Regions from separate parts of the Dactylosporangium maewongense genome, predicted to be linked through region 1. Evidence: riboswitches for the same ligand, from Rfam matches in the RefSeq annotation. Region 1 holds a riboswitch; the other holds the start of a gene.
What was found. A riboswitch is a leader RNA that binds a small molecule or an ion and turns the genes downstream of it on or off. The one in region 1 is predicted to bind glycine.
Positions count from the first base shown of each region.

Region 2: it holds a riboswitch for glycine, as region 1 does, so the genes downstream of both, gcvP (aminomethyl-transferring glycine dehydrogenase) here and gcvT (glycine cleavage system aminomethyltransferase GcvT) in region 1, are expected to answer to the same signal.

Region 1 is NZ_BAAAQD010000010.1:129,617-136,957, reverse strand. Features, by position in the region: gene ABD332_RS25180 (RNA polymerase sigma factor) at 1-1,914, opposite strand, end outside; glycine riboswitch at 2,043-2,136, shown strand; glycine riboswitch at 2,137-2,242, shown strand; gene gcvT (glycine cleavage system aminomethyltransferase GcvT) at 2,294-3,355, shown strand; gene ABD332_RS25170 (glycine cleavage system protein H) at 3,361-3,753, shown strand; gene ABD332_RS25165 (L-serine ammonia-lyase) at 3,759-5,105, shown strand; gene ABD332_RS25160 (lytic polysaccharide monooxygenase auxiliary activity family 9 protein) at 6,040-7,092, shown strand; gene ABD332_RS25155 (amidohydrolase family protein) at 7,195-7,341, shown strand, end outside.
Region 2 is NZ_BAAAQD010000011.1:1,722-9,062, forward strand. Features, by position in the region: gene ABD332_RS26405 (DUF1800 domain-containing protein) at 1-140, shown strand, start outside; gene ABD332_RS26410 (DUF1501 domain-containing protein) at 209-1,396, shown strand; gene ABD332_RS26415 (TetR/AcrR family transcriptional regulator) at 1,356-1,997, opposite strand; gene ABD332_RS26420 (peroxiredoxin-like family protein) at 2,070-2,624, shown strand; gene ABD332_RS26425 (YciI family protein) at 2,743-3,081, shown strand; gene ABD332_RS26430 (hypothetical protein) at 3,190-4,233, shown strand; glycine riboswitch at 4,324-4,418, shown strand; gene gcvP (aminomethyl-transferring glycine dehydrogenase) at 4,495-7,326, shown strand.

The DNA of each region.
Region 1 (7,341 bases):
GAACAGCGCGTAGTTGGCCGCGTCGCCGCCCGCCGGGACGGGCGCCGCCTTCACCGGCTTCGACCACGGGCCGAACAGGGCGCCGCCGACCTGGAACATGACGTCGTTGCTGCCGTTCGGCATGAACGTGTTGATCCACGCCTTCAGCGCCGGGGCGTAGAGGACGGTCTGCCCGGCCGCGCCGGCGGCGATCGTGAACGCCCCGGCCGCGGGGTCGGCCGTCCAGCCGCCGCCCGTCCAGAACGTCCACTTGCGACGGTCCGTCACGTCGGCGAGGCCGACCTTGCCGAGTTTGCAGCCTTGGTACGTGCAGACGCCGTACGCGTAGAGCACGTCGCCGACGGTGACGGCGGCGGAGCTGAACCCCGCGCCGTCGGGGAAGAACATCGTCGGGTCGGTGCCTTCGAGGCTGGTGACCGCGGGGCCGTTGACGGCGGTGAGGCGGGTGACGGCGCCGGTGCCCATGTCGATCGCGGCGATGCCGGTGCCGAGGCCCTTGCCGATGGGGCCGGTGCACGGGTCGGCGGCGCGGCACAGCTTGCCGTAGAACACGAGGATCCGGCCGCGGGCGGGGTCCGCGACGACAGGACCGGGCCAGAACGCGAACCGGGCCGGGTGGGTCCGCTCATACTCCAGCTCGGCCCCGCTACGGACGATCAGCTCGACCGGCGGCTTCGACGCGTCGACGGCGACGGGGCTGCCGGAGGTGAGGTCGATGCCGTCGGACGCGTCGAGGTCCTTCGTGGCGGCGCCGCTGTTGGACAGGAAGCCGAACGGGTCCTTGAGCGTGGTGTCGTCGAAGATCCAGACGGACCGGTCGCCGTACCGGGTGCTCTGCCCGTTGTCGCGGCCCGCCACCCGCTGCTGTTGCCGCACCGCACCCGCGGGCGCGAACTCGGCCACCTCCGGCACCGCGGGCACGGTGGCGAAGAACGGCGGCACGGACGGGGACGGTGCGGCCGGGGAAGCTGCGGGCGAGGACGGCGCGGGCGCCTGGGCGGTCGCGGGCGGCCGGGCGGCCGGCACCTCCCGCCGCGGCTCGTCGGGCTGCCGCCACACCGTCACGCCGATCACGAGCGCGAGCGCCAGGGCCGCGGCCCCGCCGGCCAGCGCGAAGGCCTTGAGCGCCCACCCGCCGGCGGCCGCCTTCGGTGGGGGCGCCAGGAGCGGCAGGCCGGCGAGGAGGCCCTCCGCCGCCGGGAGCCGGCGGGACCGCTCCGTGCACTGTGGACAGTCGCGGACGTGCCGGGCGATCCGCTTGCGCCACAACGGGTCCGGCTCGCCGTCCCAGCCGGCCACGACCTCGCGCAGCGCCGGGCAGCCGGGCGACGCGTCCAGGGCGCGGACCACCGAACGGGCCACGTCGAGCTGCTCGCGCATCCGCTGCACCCGCACCCCGGCGTGCGCGGCCGGCAGGTCGAGGGCGTCGGCGACCTCGGCGCGGGCCAGGTGACCGCCGGCCTCCAGCCACCACAGCGACAGCACCGTGCGGTGCGCCGGGTCCAGCCAGCGGGCCGCCTCCGCGATCCCCCGCTGCTCGACGTCCAGGACCTGCCGCAGCACGGCGAGGCCGACGAAGTCCGCCGACGGGTCGGCGGTGTCGGGCAGGCCGTCCGGCTGGTCCTCGCCGCGGGTCAGCCTGGCCCGGCGGGCCTCCGCGCGGGCGTCGGCGAGCTGCCGCAGGGCGATCGTCACCACCCACGACCGGAAACGCCCGGCGTGCCGTACCGTCGAAACCCCCGTCACGACGCGGACCATCGCGTCCTGGACGATGTCGTCGACGTCGAGGTCCCGGTCGGCGCCGCGGCCGACGACGGAGTAGACCAGCGGCAGGTAGCGCGCGGCGAGGGCCTCCACGGCGGCCCGGTCACCGTCGCGGGCCGCCGCCACGAGGACCTCGTCGGACTGTGCCACTGTCGTTCCCGTCTGTTCGTTCACCCTCTGGCGGACCCCCTCCGGTCTCGTGTCATAACACTTTCCGGGCTTGACGGGGCGGTGCGGCGGGACTTACGGTCCTGACCACAACCGCATATCGCGCTGCACGACCCGCGACGGGAGAGCCCTCGGTCAGTCCGAGGCGCCGAAGGAGCAACGTTCTCCCCAGAATCTCTCAGGCATCGGTACCGCCGCGGTCAGGCGACTCTGGAAAGTCAGGACGATCCGTGTCCTGCGCCCACGGTGCAAACCGTCCCGCTCGTCGCGGGCGGCGAAGCTCTCAGGCTCCGATGACAGAGCGGGGAGGTCACCCAGCAGGGGTGCCGTCCGCGACGGCATCCGGACCCAGGGAGCCTCCGTGACACCGCTCTTCGACGTGCACCGCGATCTCGGCGCCACCTTCACCTCCTTCGCCGGCTGGCGCATGCCGCTGCGCTACCAGGGGGACCTCGCCGAGCACCACGCGGTGCGGCGCGCCGCCGGGTTGTTCGACCTGTCGCACATGGGCCAGCTCGAGGTCACCGGCGCCGACGCGGGCCGGTTCCTCGACTACGCGCTCGTCGGCAGGCTGTCGGCGATCGAGGTGGGGCGCGCCCGGTACACGATGCTGTGCCACGACACCGGCGGGGTCCTCGACGACCTCGTCGTCTACCGCCTCGCGGACCGGCGCTACCTGGTGGTCGCGAACGCCGCCAACACCGCCGTCGTCTTCGCGATGCTCCGCGAGCACGCCGACGGTTTCCACGTCACCGTCCGCGACACGTCCGCCGACTGGGCGCTGATCGCCGTGCAGGGGCCTTCGGCGGCGTCGATCCTCGACCCGGGGCCGCTGCGGTACTACGCGATCCGCCCGTTCCCGCTCGCCGGGCGGGACGTGCTGCTGGCGCGGACCGGGTACACCGGCGAGGACGGCTTCGAGGTCTACTGCCGCCCGGATGACGCCGTCGCCGTGTGGCGGGCGCTGCTCGACCGCGGCCCGACGCCGGCGGGGCTGGCCTGCCGCGACACGCTGCGCCTCGAGGCGGGGATGGCGCTGTACGGGCACGAGCTGTCCGTCCGGCGGACCCCGCTGCAGGCCGGCCTCGCCCGCCTCGTCGACTTCTCCAAACGCGACTTCGTCGGCGCCGCCGCCCTGCGCCGCCAGCGCGACTCGGCGCCGGTCGAGGTCCTGGCCGGGCTCGTCACCGGATCCCGACGGGCGCCGCGCGCCGGCTACCAGGTGCTCGACCCGGCGACCGGCGCGATGGCCGGCACCGTCACCAGCGGCGCGCTGTCGCCGACCCTCGGCCATCCCGTCGCGATGGCGTACGTGCCGCCCGCCCTCGCCGAGCCCGGGACCCGGCTCGCCGTCGACGTCCGCGGCGCGAGCGTCGACGCCACCGTCGTGCAACTGCCCTTCTACGTCGCACCGCCGAAGTGAACGTCATGTCGTCGAACCAGCCGGAGATGAGCGCCATGTCCGCGATCCCGTCGCACCTGTCCTACACGCGTGACCACGAGTGGTTCTCCGACGGCGTCGTCGGCATCACCGCGTTCGCCGCGTCCGCGCTCGGCGACATCGTCTACGTGCAGCTGCCCGAGGTCGGCACGCTGGTCACCGCCGGCGAGCCGTGCGGGGAGATCGAGTCGACGAAGTCCGTCAGCGACCTCGTCGCGCCCGCCGACGGCGTCGTCGTCTCGGTCAACCCGCTCATCGCCACCGAACCGGGAGCGGTCAACGACGACCCGTACCGGCGCGGCTGGCTCTTCACGCTCCGCCTCACGGGCGCCGCCCCCGAGCTGCTCGACGCCGCCGCCTACGCCGCCCTGGTCGGGTGAGCCCGTTGGCGCTGAGCGCGTTCGACCTGTACTCCGTCGGCATCGGCCCGTCGTCGTCGCACACCGTCGGCCCGATGCGCGCCGCCCGCCGCTTCGCGTCGGCGCTGGACGGGCTGCCGGTCGCCCGGGTGCGGGCGGAGCTCTTCGGCTCGCTCGGCGCCACCGGCCACGGCCACGGCTCCGCGAAGGCCGTCGTCCTCGGCCTGCTCGGGGAGGACCCGGCGACCGTCGACACCGACACCGCCGACGAACGCGTCGACGACGTCCGCCGCACCGGCCTGCTCCGCCTCGCCACCGGCCGTGCCGTCGCGTTCTCCGTCGACGACGACGTCGTCCTGCACCGGCGCAAGTCGCTGCCCGAGCACCCGAACGGCATGCGGTTCGCCGCCTTCTCCGCCGACGGCGCGCCGCTGCTCGAGCGGACGTACTTCTCCGTCGGCGGCGGTTTCGTGGTCGGCGACACCGGCATCGTGCCCGACACCACGCGGCTGCCGCATCCGTTCGCGACCGGCGGCGAGCTGCTGGCCCTGTGCGCCTCGCTGGACCTGCCGGTGAGCGCCGTCATGTACGCCAACGAACGCGCCTGGCGCCCCGACGCCGAGACCCGGGCCGGGCTGCTGCACCTGTGGTCCGTCATGCAGGCGTGCGTCGACCGTGGCTGCTCCCGCGACGGCGTCCTGCCCGGCGGGCTGCGCGTGCCGCGGCGGGCGCCGGCACTGTACCGCGACCTGAAGGCCTCCGCCGACGGCGCCGACCCGCTGAAGGTCCTCGACTGGGTGAACCTCTACGCCCTCGCCGTCAACGAGGAGAACGCCTCCGGCGGCCGCATCGTCACCGCCCCGACCAACGGCGCCGCCGGCATCATCCCCGCCGTCCTGCACTACTACACGCGCTTCGTCCCCGGCGCCACCGACGACGGCGTCGCCCGCTTCCTCCTCACCGCCGCCGCCATCGGCATCCTCATCAAGGGCAACGCCTCCATCTCCGGCGCGGAGGTGGGCTGCCAGGGCGAGGTGGGCTCGGCGTGCGCGATGGCCGCCGCCGGCCTGTGCGAGGTCCTCGGCGGCACCCCCGCCCAGGTGGAGAACGCGGCCGAGATCGGCCTGGAGCACAACCTGGGCCTCACCTGCGACCCGGTGGGCGGCCTCGTCCAGATCCCCTGCATCGAACGCAACGCCATCGCCAGCGTGAAGGCCATCAACGCCGCCCGTCTCGCCCTGAACGGCGACGGCAGCCACAAGGTCACCCTCGACAAGGCGATCCGCACCATGCGCGACACCGGCCGCGACATGTCAGTGAAGTACAAGGAAACCGCCCGCGGCGGCCTGGCCGTCACCGTCATCGAGTGCTGAGCTGTAATTCCCCCCACCGCTGACGCGGCGGGGCCCGGCGGGGATTCTCACCCGCACCCCAATGCGCCGCGAGCGGCGCACAGCCCGCGCGGCGCGCGTGGCTGGAATTGCGCGTGCGCGCACCATCCCGGCCCCTCCTCGTGTTCTCGCCTGTCGTTGCCCTCGTTCTGCCTGCACCTCTTTCGCTCTGTCCTTGCCCCTCGCGCTGCCTACGCATCCTCGCTCCGTCCTTGCCCCTCGCGCTGCCTTGCCCGCTCGCCCCGCTACGCGTCCCCGCCCCGCCGCTCCAACTGTTCGGGCTGGCGCGCCGCGCAACCCTCCCACCGACGTTGGTCAATGCCCTGAATAGCCCCTTTTCGCGATCGACGCTGCGCGATCCGCTCCGGTTTCAGTGATCGCTTGGGGGGTAGATCGCGCAACGTCTATTGGATTGATACCGCAAACCAGGGCATTGACCAACGTCTGTGCGGGCGCGCAACGAAGAGCGATGCAGCGCAGAGAGGTGCGTGACCCAGAGCGGAACGGAGCGCGGGGCGGCGGGAGGAGTGGGGCGGGAGCGTTCGGCCGCTGTGGAATGACAGGCGTCGCGAGGGCGATGAGCTCCGGGCTCCGTGGGAGCGGCGAACATCGCGGGTTCCGTGGTCCGGTGGAGTTTGTGCGCCCACGGCGGGTGGCGTCGCGCGGTCGGTGAGGGTTTCCTGCTGGTGCGTGGAGGGCCGCGCGCGGCGGCGTCGACGTTGGCGGTCCCGTCGGTGCACGGAGAGCCGCGCATGGGCGATCGGGGACCTGTCCATTCGCGGTGATCCATGGCGCGGGTATCATGTAGGTGGGAGCCGCACAGCGCCGCGGACAGCATCTGAGCTGCGCCGCAGGCGTCGCCATGCATGCAACTCGCATCGACGTGACGGAGTTCCCAGTGCAACTTTCAGCCCGTATGAGACCGTTCGCCATCGGCGCGGTCGCCACCCTGGCCGCCGCGGTGGCCGCGGTCGTCGTCGCGCAGAGTCCCGCCGCCGCGCACGGCTCGGTCACCGACCCGCCGTCGCGCAACTACGGCTGCTGGGCCAGGTGGGGCAGCGACTTCCAGAACCCGAACATGTCCCAGACCGACCCGATGTGCGCCCAGGCCTGGCAGGCCAACCCGGACACGATGTGGAACTGGAACGGCCTCTACCGTGAGGGCGTCGCCGGCAACCACCAGGCCGCCATCCCCGACGGTCAGCTGTGCAGCGGTGGGCGTACACAGAACGGCCGGTACGCCTCCATGGACACCGTCGGGGCGTGGGTCGCCGCGACGAAGCCGAACAACTTCACGCTGACCCTCACCGACGCCGCCCAGCACGGCGCCGACTACCTGCGCGTCTACATCACCAAGCAGGGGTTCGACCCGACCACGCAGCCGCTGACGTGGGCGAGCCTCGAGCTGGTCAACAGCACCGGGCGGTACGCGCCGGCGCCGCAGTACCAGGCGCAGGTCAACGCCGGGAGCCGGACCGGCCGGCACGTCATGTACACGATCTGGCAGGCCAGCCACCTGGACCAGTCGTACTACTTCTGCAGTGACGTGATCTTCACCGGTGGGCCCGGGCCTTCGAACAGCGCGTCGCCGTCGCGGTCGCCTTCCACGTCGCCGTCGGCCTCGCGGTCGCCGTCGACGTCACCGTCGGCGTCGGTCTCGGTGCCGCCGGGCGGCTGCTCGGCGAGCTACGCCAAGACCAGCGAGTGGAGCGGCGGCTTCGGCGCCAACGTGACCGTCACCGCCGGCGCGGCCGGGACCAACGGCTGGACGGTCCGCCTGACCTGGGCCAACGGCCAGACGATCACCTCGTTCTGGAACGCGGCGATCACGTCCAGCGGGGCCGTCTCGACGGCCACGAACGTGAGCTACAACGGCAAGCTGGGCGCCGGGCAGTCCACGAGCTTCGGCTTCAACGGCTCCTGGAACAGCACCAACTCGGCACCGGCGGTGACCTGCACCGCCACCTGACCCCGCGCCTTGCGGAGCACATGACTTTCGAGATAGCTTTCATGAAAGCTTTTCTCGGAGGTGTACGTGCATCGTCAGGTGCTCATTCAGAACGCTCACGTCGTGCCCGGCAACGGTCCGGAGTTGCCGGGCACCGACGTTCTCTGTACCGGCGGCGTGATCACGGCCGTCGGTCCTTCGCTCGCCGCCCAGGCCGATCCGTCGTGTGAGGTCATCGACGCGACGGGGCTCACCGTGACCGCGGGGTTC
Region 2 (7,341 bases), on a different contig from region 1:
CGGCGCACAGCGCGGCCCTGCTCGGCTTCCTGAACAAGTCGGCGTCGAGCCCGCTGAAGGCGACCGACCCCGCCGTCGCCGGCCGGCTGCCGCACCTCATCGCCCTGATCCTCGACTCGCCCTACTACCTGGCCAGGTGACCGTCATGATGGATTGCTGTATTACCGATAACGGTATTTCGCGGCGCGGGCTGCTGGGCCGGGCCGCCGTGATCGGGGCGGGCGCCGCGCTCACCGGGCTCGTCGGGGAAGGCCTCGCGACCCGGCTGGCGTTCGCCGGCACACCGTACACCGGCGACACCATCGTCGTGTTGTCGTTGCGCGGCGGGTTTGACGGGCTGTCCGCCGTCGTCCCGATCGGCGACCCCGACTACTACACCGCCCGCCCCACCATCGCCGTGCCGAAGGCGTCGGTGATCGCCGGGGACGGGATGTTCGGCCTGCACCCGGCGTTCGCGCCGCTGCTGCCTCGCTGGACCGCCGGCACGTTCGGCGCGGTCCACGCCGTCGGCCAGCCCCACCCGTCCCGGTCGCACTTCCAGGCGATGGAGGAGATGGAGCGCGCCGCCGCCGGCACGTCCGTGCGCACCGGCTGGCTCGACCGGATGCTCGGCGTCACCGGCGCCTCCGCCCCGACCGCGGGCGTCGCGATGGGCGCGACGTCCCCGGCCCGCGCGTTCGCCGGCCCGTCCCCGGACGTGTCGATGTCGTCCGTCGACGGCTTCAAGCTCTCCGGCAACGACGCCAAGACGCCGCTGGCCGCGACCATCGCCAAGCTGTTCGACGGCGCCCCGGCGGTCATGGCCGACCCGGCCCGCGCCGTCAACGCCACCCTGGGCACTGTCGCCGCGCTCGGCGCGTACACCCCGGCGGCGACCTACCCGTCGACCGCCCTCGGCAAGGCGCTGTGCGACGTCGCGCGCCTGGTGAAGTCGAACGTCGGCCTGATGGCGGCCACCGTCGACTTCGGCGACTGGGACATGCACGAGGGTCTCGGCGGCCCGGTGAAGGGCCAGCGGATGCACGACCACCTGACGGAGCTCGCCCTGGCCCTGGCGGCGTTCGCGACCGACCTCGGCGACGCGTTCAACCGCGTCACCCTGGTCACGCTCAGCGAGTTCGGCCGGCGCGTCGCGGAGAACGGCTCCCGCGGCGTCGACCACGGCAACGGCAACGCCATGCTCCTGCTCGGCGGCAACGTCCGCGGTGGCCGCGTGCACGGCATCTGGCCCGGTCTCGCCCCGGCCAAGCTCACCGCCGGCGACCTGACGTCCACCACCGACTACCGGTCGGTGATCGGCGAGCTGCTCCAGCGCCGCTGCGGAGTCGGGTCGCTGACGGGCATCTTCCCGAACGTCACGCCTTCCTCGTACGAGCTGGCCCTGGCCCGCCGCTGATGCCGGCGAGCAGGAGGGCGAGACCGCCGCGGAACTCCTCGTCGGCGCCGACCTGACGGGCCGCCCCGCCGAGCTGCCGCATGTGAGGGAACGCGGCGGGGTCGAGCCCGGCGATGGCCGCCGTGCCGGGGCCGGACAGCGGGCCGAGGTGTTCGAGCTGGATCGCGCCGACGAGGTACGACAGCAGCCCCCGCAGCGCGACGACCCTGCGCTCCGGGTCGGTGACGGTCTCGGCCAGGATGCCGGCCACCGTCTCCGACCAGCGCAGGATGGCGGGTGACCGGTGCCGGTGCGTCATGGTCAGCGGGACGACGGCCGGGTGGGCGCCGACCGCGACGCGGACCCGCTCCACCATGACGGTGACCCGCTCCTGCCAGCCGCCGCCCTCCGGCGGTGCGGGGTCCACGGCGCCGAGCACCAGCTCGACGACGAGGCCTTCGAGCTCCTCGCGGTCGGCGACGTACCGGTACAGGCTCATCGTGCCCATGCCGAGCTGCTGGGCGACGGCGCGCATGGTCAGCCCGGCCGGCCCGTCACGGTCGAGCACCGCGAGCGCCGCCGCGGCGATCTGCGCGGATGTGAGTGATCGCGGTCGAGGCATGGCACTTGACAGCGTACGTCATACGCCTACGCTTGCCCGTAAGAGTACGTTGTACGCTTACGCGGAGGTGTCATGCTCGTCGTCGATTCCCGGCGCCTGCAGGTCGTCGTGGGGGAGCCGGTCGCCGTGCCGGACCCGTCGCTGCTGGTGCACCTGCAGTTCCGCCGCTTCGCCGGCTGCCCGGTCTGCAACCTGCACCTGCGCTCGATCGTCCGCCGCCACGCCGAGATCACCGCGGCCGGCGTCCGTGAGGTCGTCGTGTTCCACTCCACCGCGGCGGCGCTGCGCGAGCACGTGACGGACCTGCCGTTCCCGGTCGTGCCCGACCCGCAGAAGCGCCTGTACCGCGAGTTCGGCGTCGAGTCCTCCCGCCGCGCCCTGCTCGACCCCCGCGTCTGGCCCACGATCCTGCGCGCCGTGGCCCGCAGCACCTGGGCCCTGCTCCGCGGCCGCGAACGCCCGCCGTCGCTCACCCCGGCCGGCGGACGATTCGGCCTCCCGGCCGACTTCCTCATCGCCCCCGACGGCACCGTCCTCGCCGCGAAGTACGGCGAGCACGCCTACGACCAGTGGTCCGTCGACGAGCTCCTGGATCTCGTCGAGCGGCACGGACCCGGCACGCCCTGACCGTGTAGGACTGGCACCGACGGAAATTTGTCGCGGCGGGTTGTCGGATCCGGGGCGGGCCGTTCGTAGGACGGGTGAGCGGCGGCCGGAGGGGCCGCCGGAGGCGAGGAGGAACAGGATGCCGCACTACCTGGTCTCGTTCGACGAGGGGTGGATGAACGTCGCCGAGAAGGACGTGCCCGACGTGACGAAGGCCGCGCAGGAGGTGGCGCAGGACGCCCGCGACGCCGGCGTGTGGGTGTTCGGCGGTGGGGTGCCGGCGCAGCCCGCGACGGTCGTGGCCGCGGACGGTTCGGTCACCGACGGCCCGTTCCCGGAGACCAAGGAGCACATCGGCGGGTTCGCGCTCCTCGAGGTGCCGGACCGGGACGAGGCGGTCCGGTGGGCGGCCAGGTTCGCCGCGGCGTGCCGTTGCACGCAGGAGGTGCGGGAGCTGGCCGCCGGCGCGGCGGACTGACCCGGCACGGCGGCGCTGCGCGGCGATGGTGCGCTGCGGGTCGGACACAGGGTGCGCGTACTGTGCGCGCAGGTCCGTGAGGATCGGGGGCCGACCCGAGGAGGATCATTGAAGCGCAGCGCCGCGCTGGCCGTCGTCGCCGTCTTGGCGGTCAGCGGATGCAGCTCGCCGGGCAAGGGCAGCGCCGCACCCGCCTCGGGGACGCCGAGCGCGACGGGCGCGACGGGCGGGTCCGGCGCCGGCGGCCTGGGCGCCGCGAGCCAGTCCGCGTCCGCGCCGAGCGGGGCGTGCACGATCTTCCCCGCGGACAACGTGTGGCACGCCGACGTGTCGAGGCTGCCGGTGCACCGGGACTCGGCGGCGTGGGTCGGCAGCATCGGGGCGCAGGCGCACGCGCACCCGGACTTCGGCTCGGGGCTCATCGACGGCGCGCCGTTCGGCATCCCGGTCACGATGGTCGGGCAGGGGCAGGCCGGCGTGAAGGTCAGCTTCGAGTACGCGGACGAGAGCGACAAGGGCCCGTACCCGATCCCGCGCAACGCCAAGGTTGAGGGCGGGCCGAACGCCGACGGGGACCGGCACGTCATCGTGCACGACACGGCGGCCTGCAAGGTGTACGAGCTGTACGCCGCGCGCCCGAACGCGGACGGATCGTGGAAGGCCGGCTCCGGGGCGGTGTTCGACCTGCGCCGCAACGACCTGCGCAAGGCCGGCTGGACGTCGGCGGACGCCGCGGGCCTGTCGATCCTGGCCGGGCTGCCGCGCGCCGACGAGGTCACCAAGGGCAGGATCGACCACGCGATCCGGTTCACCGCGCCGCGCACGAGGAACGCGTACGTGTGGCCCGCCCGGCACGCGGCGTCCAGCAGCACCGACGCGAACCTGCCGCCGATGGGTGCCCGGTTCCGGCTGAAGGCGTCCGTCGACATCTCGAAGTTCCCGGCGCAGGCGCGGGTGGTGGCGCAGGCGCTCAAGCAGTACGGCGCCGTCCTCGCCGACAACGGCTCGCCGTGGTTCTTCTCCGGCACGCAGGACGACCGGTGGAGCAACGATCAGCTCAACGCGCTCAAGGGGCTGAAGGGCAGCGACTTCGAGGCGGTGGACGCCAGCCTTCTGATGGTCGACGCGAATTCAGCCCGCTGTAAGCCATGAACCTAGCGTCCTAGGATGCGCTACGCGCTGTGGTGTGGACCACGGGCGCGTGACCATGGTCAAAGAACCGGTAGATTAGGCATCGCCGGCAATACCCGCGCGGGAGAGATCGTCTGAGTTCAGGGCGACGCCGAAGGGGCAAATCCTCCCCGGAACCTCTCAGGCAGAAGGACCGCGACGGGTTGGCACCTCTGGAGGCCACACGACAGAGGGGGAGGGACGTGCGCAGCCCCGACCCCCGGATCCGAAAGAGTGTGGCCAATGACCAGTTTCGCCAGCAGGCACATCGGACCGTCGCCGGACGAGCAGACGACGATGCTGAAGACCGTCGGGTACGACTCCGTCGAGGCGTTGATGACGGCGGCCATCCCCGGCTCGATCCGCTGGCACCAGCCGCTCCAGCTGCCCCTGGCCGCGTCCGAGGCCGAGGTGCTGGGGGAGCTGCGCGCCCTCGCGTCGGCGAACCGGACGCTCGTCAGCATGATCGGCCTCGGCTACTACGGCACGCACACGCCGCCGGTCATCCTGCGCAACGTGCTTGAGGACCCGTCGTGGTACACGGCGTACACGCCGTACCAGCCGGAGATCAGCCAGGGCCGCCTCGAGGCGCTGCTCAACTTCCAGACGGTGATCACGGACCTGACGGGGCTGCCGGTCGCGGGCGCGTCGCTGCTGGACGAGGCGACCGCCGCCGCTGAGGCGATGACCCTGGCGCGGCGCTCGTCGAAGGTCAAGGCCGACGTGTACGTCGTCGACAGCGACGTCCTGCCGCAGACCCTCGCCGTCATCCGGACCAGGGCGGAGCCGCTCGGCATCGACGTCCAGACGGTGGACCTGCGGACCGAGGAGCTGCCAGCGGAGTTCTTCGGCCTGCACCTGCAGTACCCCGGCGCGTCCGGCGCGGTCCGTGACCTGGCGGACATCACCGGGCAGGCGCACGACAAGGGCGCGATCGTCACGTTCGCCGCGGACCTGCTCGCGCTGTGCCTGCTGCAGGAGCCGGCGGCGTTCGGCGCGGACGTCGCGGTCGGCAGCGCGCAGCGGTTCGGCGTGCCGATGGGCTTCGGCGGCCCGCACGCCGGCTACATGTCGGTCCGCAAGGGCCTGGAGCGGACCCTGCCGGGGCGGCTCGTCGGCGTGTCCAAGGACGCGGACGGCGCCCCCGCCTACCGGCTCGCCCTGCAGACCCGTGAGCAGCACATCCGGCGGGAGAAGGCGACCAGCAACATCTGCACCGCGCAGGTGCTCCTCGCGGTCACGGCCAGCATGTACGCCGTCTACCACGGCCCCGACGGGCTGCGGGAGATCGCGTCCCGCACGCACGACATGGCGGTGCGGCTGGCGGCGGGGCTGCGGGCCGGCGGTGTCACCACCGAGCACGAGGCGTTCTTCGACACGGTGACGGCCGTCGTACCGGGGAAGGCGAAGGACGTCGTCGGTGCCGCCGCGGACCGGGGGATCAACCTGCGGCAGGTCGACGCCGACCGGGTCGGCATCGCGTGCGACGAGACGACGACGTTCGGGCACCTGCGTGACGTGCTGGCCGCGTTCGGTCTCGCGCACGTCGACGTGACCGCGCTGGACACGGCGGACGTGGTGCCGGCCGAGCTGCGCCGCACCAGCGACTACCTGAGCCACCCGGTGTTCTCCACGCACCGGTCGGAGACCGCGATGCTGCGGTACCTGAAGCGGCTCTCCGACATGGACTACGCGCTCGACCGGGGGATGATCCCGCTCGGGTCGTGCACGATGAAGCTCAACGCGACCGTGGAGATGGAGCCGATCACCTGGCCGGAGTTCGCCAACGTGCACCCGTTCGCGCCGGCGGCGCAGACGCAGGGCTACCGGAAGCTGATCGGTGACCTGGAGCGGTGGCTGGCGGAGGTCACCGGCTACGACGCGGTGTCGCTGCAGCCGAACGCGGGGTCGCAGGGCGAGCTGGCGGGCCTGCTCGCGATCCGCGCCTACCACCACTCGCGGGGCGACACCGGGCGGGACATGTGCCTGATCCCGTCGAGCGCCCATGGCACGAACGCGGCGAGCGCCGTGATGGCGGGCATGCGGGTCGCGGTGGTGGCGTGTGACGAGTTGGGCAACGTCGACCTCGGTGACCTCGAGGCGAAGATCGAGCTGCACCGGGACCGGCTGGCCGCGATCATGGTGACGTATCCGTCGACGCACGGGGTGTACGAGACGGGGATCTCCGACCTGTGCGCGAAGGTGCACGAGGCGGGCGGCCAGGTGTACGTCGACGGTGCGAACCTCAACGCGCTGCTCGGCTACGCGAAGCCGGGGCAGTTCGGGGCGGACGTGTCGCACCTGAACCTGCACAAGACGTTCTGCATCCCGCACGGCGGCGGCGGCCCGGGTGTCGGTCCGGTCGCGGTCCGTGCCCACCTGGCGCAGTTCCTGCCGTCGCACCCGATCCTGGAGGAGGACGGCGTGGCGGCTCCGGTCGGGCCGGTGTCGGCGGCGCCGTGGGGGTCCGCGGGGATCCTGCCGATCCCGTGGGCGTACCTGCGGGTGATGGGCCCGGACGGGCTGACGAAGGCGACGGCGACGGCGGTCCTCGCGGCGAACTACGTGGCGGCGCGGCTGCGGGAGCACTATCCGGTGCTGTACAGCGGCAGCGAGGGCCTCGTCGCGCACGAGTGCATCCTGGACCTGCGCACGATCACGAAGGCGACCGGTGTGAGCGTGGCGGACGTCGCGAAGCGGCTCATCGACTACGGGTTCCACGCGCCGACGATGTCGTTCCCGGTGTCGGGCACGCTGATGGTGGAGCCGACCGAGAGCGAGGACCTGGCGGAGCTCGACCGGTTCTGTGACGCGATGATCGCGATCCGTGAGGAGATCGACCGGGTGGCGTCCGGGGAGTGGCCGGCGGGGGACAACCCCCTGGCGGGCGCGCCGCACACAGCGGCGGTCGTCACCGCGGACGAGTGGGCGCACGCCTACCCGCGGTCGCTCGCCGCCTACCCGGCCGGCGTGACGGTGGCGAAGTACTGGCCGCCGGTGCGGCGGATCGACGACAGCTACGGCGACCGGAACCTGGTCTGCTCGTGCCCGCCGGCATCAGCCTTCGAGGAGTGAGCGGCTACGGAGCGT